2 linked regions of the Pigmentiphaga sp. H8 genome follow. The protein of the gene in region 1 interacts with the protein of each later gene in a pairwise test. Links are inferred from orthologs where the notes say so. Each region holds a gene or a part of one and is shown in the gene's direction. Other genes may lie near its edges.

What was found.
Region 2: the proteins of uvrA (region 1) and uvrB interact in binary tests that used the Escherichia coli proteins (3 or more experiments, as listed by UniProt). The link is inferred for Pigmentiphaga sp. H8 from one-to-one orthologs.

What each region holds. Positions count from the first base shown.
Region 1 is NZ_CP033966.1:819,220-822,952, reverse strand. What follows is about bases 191-3,608. They hold uvrA (excinuclease ABC subunit UvrA), read left to right. Parts: upstream 191-501; coding sequence 502-3,408; downstream 3,409-3,608. Other genes in these bases: EGT29_RS04015 (adenine phosphoribosyltransferase), read right to left, coding at 3,422-3,608; EGT29_RS04025 (MFS transporter), read right to left, coding at 191-251. In the rest of the region: more of EGT29_RS04025, read right to left, coding at 1-190; more of EGT29_RS04015, read right to left, coding at 3,609-3,733. UniProt on the Escherichia coli protein: The UvrABC repair system catalyzes the recognition and processing of DNA lesions. UvrA is an ATPase and a DNA-binding protein. A damage recognition complex composed of 2 UvrA and 2 UvrB subunits scans DNA for abnormalities.
Region 2 is NZ_CP033966.1:2,662,110-2,665,398, forward strand. What follows is about bases 309-3,282. They hold uvrB (excinuclease ABC subunit UvrB), read left to right. Parts: upstream 309-702; coding sequence 703-2,862; downstream 2,863-3,282. Other genes in these bases: EGT29_RS12670 (amino acid aminotransferase), read right to left, coding at 309-552; EGT29_RS12680 (low molecular weight protein-tyrosine-phosphatase), read left to right, coding at 3,112-3,282. In the rest of the region: more of EGT29_RS12670, read right to left, coding at 1-308; more of EGT29_RS12680, read left to right, coding at 3,283-3,289. UniProt on the Escherichia coli protein: The UvrABC repair system catalyzes the recognition and processing of DNA lesions. A damage recognition complex composed of 2 UvrA and 2 UvrB subunits scans DNA for abnormalities.

The sequences.
Region 1 (3,733 bases):
AACAGCACCAGCCCCATCACCACCACCGGCCGCCGGCCCCAGCGGTCCGAGGCCAGCCCGAACGGAATCTGCATGAACGCCTGGGTCAACCCGTACATGCCCAGCGCCAACCCCACCCGCGCCGGATCGTTCCCCCCCGGCAAGGCCTTGGCCGCCACCGCGAACACCGGCAGCAGCAGGAACAACCCCAGCATCCGGCACATGAAAAGCGCCGCCAGCGACAAGCTCGCGCGGCGCTCGAAAGGGGTCATCCGAAATGAAGGGTTAGCCATTCGTGAAAAAACCAATTAAAGGGACTTCCCCATGCGGCACCGCAGCCTCCCCTGCCAGCCAGCGAAGCACAGGTGCCCCACCCCAAGAAAGCCGAACTAGACCAGGGCACGGGGGATCCGGCTCCGCCGGTCCCCCGCCGCCCGCCCCCTGGGGGGCGCGCGTCAGCGCGTACGGGGGGGTTATATTACCAAGTTGGCTTTCGCCACCGCTCGCGTAAAGGTTTGCTTGATGGATGTCATCCGCATCAGGGGTGCGCGCACCCACAATCTGAAGAACGTCTCGCTGGAATTGCCCCGCCACCAGCTTGTCGTGATCACAGGGTTATCCGGGTCGGGCAAATCTTCCCTGGCGTTCGACACCCTGTACGCGGAAGGCCAGCGGCGCTATGTGGAAAGCCTGTCCGCCTACGCCCGCCAGTTCCTGCAATTGATGGACAAGCCCGAGGTCGACCTGATCGAGGGCCTGTCGCCGGCCATCTCCATCGAACAGAAGGCCGCCAGCCACAATCCGCGATCGACCGTGGGCACGGTCACGGAAATCCATGACTACCTGCGTCTGCTGTTCGCCCGGGTGGGCACGCCCTACTGCCCCGACCACCAGTTGCCGTTGCAGGCGCAAAGCGTCAGCCAGATGGTGGACATCACGCTGGCCCTGCCGGCCGAGAGCCGGCTGGCGATCCTGGCGCCGCTGGTGCGCGACCGCAAGGGCAGCTTCGAGGACGAACTGGCCAGCCTGCAGGCCCAGGGTTTCGTGCGGGTGCGCGTGGACGGCGAGGTGCTGGACATCGACAGCGTCCCGCCGCTGAAGAAGACAGAGAAACACAGCATAGACGTGGTGATCGACCGCCTGCGCGTGCGGCCCGATGCCCAGCAGCGGCTGGCCGAGAGCTTCGAGACGGCCATCGGCCTGGCCGAGGGGCGGGCCATCGTGCTGGAAATGGATGCCGGCACCGACGACCGCGAACGCGAGCATCTGTTCTCCAGCCGCTACGCCTGCCCGGTGTGCGGGCACAGCCTGCCGGAACTCGAGCCGCGCCTGTTCAGCTTCAATAATCCCATCGGTGCCTGCCCGAGCTGCGACGGCATCGGCCACATGGGTTTCTTCGATCCGAAGCGGGTGGTGGCGTTTCCCGAGTTGAGCCTGGCGGGCGGCGCGATCCGCGGCTGGGACCGGCGCAACCCCTTCTACCACCAGTTGCTGACCAGCCTCGCGGCCTTCTACGACTTCGACGTCGACACGCCGTTCGAGGAACTGTCCGAGGACACCCAGCAGCGCGTGCTGTACGGCTCGGGCGAGCAGGAAATCGCCTTCACCTACGTCAACGAGAAGGGCCGCACGACCGTCCGCTCGCATCCCTTCGAGGGCGTGATCCCCAACCTCGAACGGCGCTGGAAGGAAACCGACTCGGCCACCGTGCGCGAGGAACTCGGCAAGTACCGGAACGTGCGGACCTGTCCCGACTGCGGCGGCTCGCGGCTGCGCGCCGAAGCCCGCAACGTCCGCGTGGGCGAGGACGACCAGGGGCGCGCGATCTATCAGCTGGAGGCCCTGCCGCTGTCCGACTGCCTGCACTGGTTCGAGCAGCTGGCGCTGACCGGCGCCAAGCGCGAGATCGCCGACCGCATCGTGCGCGAGATCGCGGCCCGCCTGACCTTCCTGAACAACGTCGGGCTGAGCTACCTGTCGCTGGATCGCAGCGCCGACACCATCTCGGGCGGCGAGGCCCAGCGCATCCGCCTGGCCAGCCAGATCGGCTCGGGCCTGACCGGGGTGATGTACGTGCTGGACGAGCCCTCCATCGGCCTGCACCAGCGCGACAACGACCGGCTGATCGGCACCCTGCGGCACCTGCGCAATCTCGGCAACAGCGTGATCGTGGTCGAGCACGACGAGGACATGATCCGCGAGGCCGACTGGGTCGTGGACATGGGCCCCGGCGCCGGCGAACATGGCGGGGAAGTCGTGGCGCAGGGGTCGCCGGCCGACATCGTGGCCGACCCGCAGTCGCTGACCGGCCAGTACCTGAGCGGCCAGAAGTCCATCGCCATCCCGGCCCGCCGGCCGGTGGCGGGGCAGGACGAACTGCCGTGGCTGGAACTCAAGGGCTGTTCGGGCAACAACCTGAAAGGCGTGGACCTGCGCATCCCGGCGGGCCGCCTGGTCTGCATCACCGGAGTCTCGGGCTCGGGCAAGTCGACGCTGATCAACGACACGCTGGTCAACGTGGTCTCGCGCCACCTGTACAACAGCCAGACCGAGCCCGCGCCCTACGAGGCCATCGAGGGGCTGGAGCATTTCGACAAGATCATCAGCGTCGACCAGAGCCCGATCGGCCGCACGCCGCGCAGCAACCCGGCTACCTACACCGGCCTGTTCACCCCGATACGGGAATTGTTCGCGGGCGTGCCGGAAGCCCGGGCCCGGGGCTACGATCCCGGCCGCTTCAGCTTCAACGTCAAGGGCGGCCGCTGCGAGGCCTGCCAGGGCGACGGCGTGGTCAAGGTGGAAATGCATTTCCTGCCCGACATCTACGTCCCCTGCGACGTCTGCCACGGCAGCCGCTACAACCGCGAAACGCTGGAGATCCGCTACCGCGGCCGCAACATCAGCGAAGTGCTGGACCTGACGGTCGAACAGGCGCTGGAGTATTTCGAAGCCGTGCCGGCCATCGCCCGGCGGCTGCAGACGCTGATCGACGTGGGGCTGGGCTACATCCGGCTGGGGCAGAGCGCCACCACCCTGTCGGGCGGCGAAGCGCAGCGGGTCAAGCTGTCACAGGAACTGTCCAAGCGCGGCACCGGGCGCACGCTGTATATCCTGGACGAACCGACCACCGGCCTGCATTTCCATGACATCTCGCTGCTGCTGGAAGTGATCGGGCACCTGGTGGACGCCGGCAACACGGTGGTCGTGATCGAGCACAACCTGGACGTCATCAAGACCGCGGACTGGATCATCGACATGGGGCCGGAGGGGGGCGGCGGGGGCGGCAGCATCGTGGCCCAGGGCACGCCCGAGGAAATCGCGCAGGCGCCCGGCAGCCATACCGGCAGCTATCTGAAGAAATTCCTGGCTGCCGGCGCTTCGTCGGCGCCCCCCAGGGCGGCGCGCGCGCCCAGGCGCAAGGCCGGCTGACCCGGCCGGGCGGTCACTCGTCGAATTCGCAGACGGTGTACAGATTCAGCCCCGAATCGCGTATCGCCTTCGACCCGCCCAACTGGGGCAGGTCGATGACCGCGGCCGCCTCGACCACGTTGGCGCCCAGCCGCTGCAGCAGCTTCATGCCGGCCAGCATGGTGCCGCCGGTGGCGACCAGGTCGTCCACCAGCACCACCCGCTGCCCCGGGCGCACGGCGTCGGCGTGCATCTCCACCGTCGAGCTGCCGTATTCCAGGGCATAGTGCTCGGCGATGGTGTCGTAGGGCAGCTTGCCTTTCTTGCGCACGGGCACGAAACCGAG
Region 2 (3,289 bases), 1.8 Mb from region 1 along the record:
GCAGCAGGCATGCAGTACGACCACCGTGCCGGCGGGGTAGCTTTCCAGCGCCGCGATCATGCCGGCGAAGTTCACGCCATGCGTGGCCGCGTCGTAATAGGGGTAGTTCACGACCTCGAAGCCGGCGTATTCGAACAGCGCGCGGTGGTTTTCCCAGCTCGGGTCGCTGATGGCGACCTTGGCCTGGGGAACCAGCCGCTTCAGGAAGTCGGCGCCGATCTTCAGCGCGCCGGTGCCGCCCAGGCTCTGGGCCGTCAGGACCCGGCCCGCGGCGATCAGCGGGGAATCGGCGCCCAGCAGCAGTTCCTGCACCGCGCGGTTATAGCCCGGCAGGCCTTCGATGGGCAGGTAGCCGCGCGCCGCGGCGGCGTCGATACGCGCCTGCTCGGCCTTGCGCACCGCTTTCAGGAGGGGAATCCGGCCTTCGTCGTTGTAGTACACGCCCACGCCGAGATTGACCTTGTTGCTGCGGGTATCGGCGTTGAATTGTTCGGTAAGGCCCAGGATGGGGTCGCGAGGGGCCAGTTCTACGGCGGCGAAGAGCGAAGTCATGAAAAGCGTCCGTTAAGCGCGCGGGGTTGAAGGAAGAAATGGTGCGGAGGATAATGGCAGGTTGCTTTCTGTAATGCGAATCGCATCGGGGTCCCGGAACTCTGGGACCCTTTCGCTGCCGAAGTTTTCCTGATGAAACAAGAGTCTAGCATGCAGACTACGCCTTCCGAAGGGTTGCACGAAGGGTTGCACGACGCCGCCGGCCTGGTGGCGGCCGCGGCCGACGCGCAAGGGTTCGAGCCCCGTTTCGTCACCTACGACGGCAGTCCGTTCCAGCTCTACCAGCCTTATCCGCCCGCCGGCGACCAGCCGACCGCCATCGGGCAGTTGTGCGAAGGCATCGAAGACGGCCTGATGTACCAGACCCTGCTGGGCGTGACCGGCTCGGGCAAGACCTACACCATGGCCAACGTGATCGCCCGCATGGGCCGGCCGGCCATCGTGCTGGCGCCCAACAAGACCCTGGCCGCCCAGCTTTATGCCGAGATGCGGGAGTTCTTCCCGCGCAACGCGATCGAGTACTTCGTCTCGTACTACGACTATTACCAGCCCGAAGCCTACGTGCCGACGCGCGATCTCTTCATCGAGAAGGACTCGTCCATCAACGAGCACATCGAGCAGATGCGCCTGTCGGCCACCAAGAGCCTGCTGGAACGCCGCGACACCATCATCGTGGCCAGCGTCTCGTGTATCTACGGTATCGGCAACCCCGACGACTACCACGACATGGTGATGATGCTGCGCACCGGCGACCGCGTCGGGCAGCGCGACATCATCGCCCGCCTGGTGGCCATGCAATACACGCGCAACGACACGGAGTTCATGCGCGGCACGTTCCGGGTCCGGGGGGAACTGATCGATGTCTTCCCGGCCGAGCATGCCGAACTGGCCCTGCGCATCACGCTGTTCGACGACGAGGTCGAGACGCTGGAACTGTTCGATCCGCTGACCGGCAAGGTGCGGCAGAAGGTGCTGCGGTTCGCGGTCTACCCGGGTTCGCACTACGTGACGCCGCGCGCCACCGTGCTGCGCGCGATCGACACCATCAAGCAGGAGCTGCGCGAGCGCTCCCGCCACTTCGTCGACAACGGCCAGCTGGTCGAGGCCCAGCGCCTGGAGCAGCGCACCCGCTTCGACCTCGAAATGCTGCAGGAACTGGGGTTTTGCAAGGGCATCGAGAACTACTCGCGCCACCTGTCCGGCGCCAAGCCGGGCGATCCGCCGCCGACGCTGGTGGACTACCTGCCGCACGACGCCCTGATGATCATCGACGAAAGCCACGTCACGGTGGGGCAGATCGGCGCCATGTACAAGGGCGACCGCTCGCGCAAGGAAACCCTGGTGAACTATGGGTTTCGCCTGCCGTCCGCGATGGACAACCGGCCGCTGAAGTTCGAGGAATTCGAGTCCAAGATGCGCCAGACCATCTTCGTCTCGGCCACCCCGGCGGACTATGAAAAGACGCATGCCGATGCCGTGGTCGAGCAGGTGGTGCGGCCGACCGGCCTGGTCGATCCGGTGGTCGAGATCCGGCCCGCGCTGAACCAGGTGGACGACGTGCTGGGCGAGATCCACGAGCGGGTGGCGCGCAACGACCGCGTGCTGATCACCACGCTGACCAAGCGCATGGCCGAGGACCTGACGGACTTCCTGACCGACCATGGGGTGAAGGTGCGCTACCTGCACTCGGACATCGATACGGTCGAGCGCGTGGAAATCCTGCGCGACCTGCGCCTGGGCACGTTCGACGTGCTGGTCGGCATCAACCTGCTGCGCGAGGGGCTGGACATTCCCGAGGTGTCGCTGGTGGCCATCCTGGACGCGGACAAGGAAGGCTTCCTGCGGTCCGAGCGCAGCCTGATCCAGACCATAGGGCGGGCGGCGCGCAATCTGAACGGCAAGGCCATCCTGTATGCCGACCGAATGACCGACTCGATGCGGCGCGCGCTGGACGAAACCACCCGCCGCCGCGAGAAACAGTTGCTCTTCAACGAGGAACGGGGCATCGTCCCGCAAGGGGTCAAGAAGGAAGTACGCGACCTGATCGATGGCGTCTATGCGCCTTCGGACGGGATGGACGGCGGCGACTCGCTCGAGGCAGCCCGTTTCGAGGCCATGGGCGAGAAGCAGATCGCCAGGGAGATCAAGAAACTGGAGAAGGCCATGCTGGAGTACGCCCGCAACCTGGAGTTCGAAAAGGCGGCGCAGGCCCGCGACCAGTTGCTGGCGCTCAAGCAGAAAGTGTTCGGGGCGGGCGGGCAGCAGGCCGACGAGGATGCGCTGAACGCGACCGGGCCGACGCGAGGATGAACGGAGCCGCCGCCGCGGCGGCAAACTTGTGCATCGCGAGATAGTTGCGCACCGAAATGGTGCCTGAAGGCTGGCGGAAGGGGATGCACCCGTGGAACCGCTCTTGTGCGCAACGCATCCCGATAGTGATCATTCTCTAAAGCTTTAAAGGTAACGTACTGATTCTAAAGAGGTTTTTAAAGCACCATATTTTCATGTGCTTATAAAAAAAGCTTGAACTATCCGGGGTTTTCCCGCACACTTCTGGACATGATGACCAAGGTACTGTTTGTGTGCATGGGCAACATCTGTCGCTCGCCGAGCGCAGAGGGCGTGTTTCGCCGCTTGGTGAAGGACGCCGGTCTTTCCGACGTTGTCCGTATAGAATCGGCCGGGACGCACGCCTTCCATATAGGCGAGCCGCCCGATGCCCGTATGCAGGCTGCCG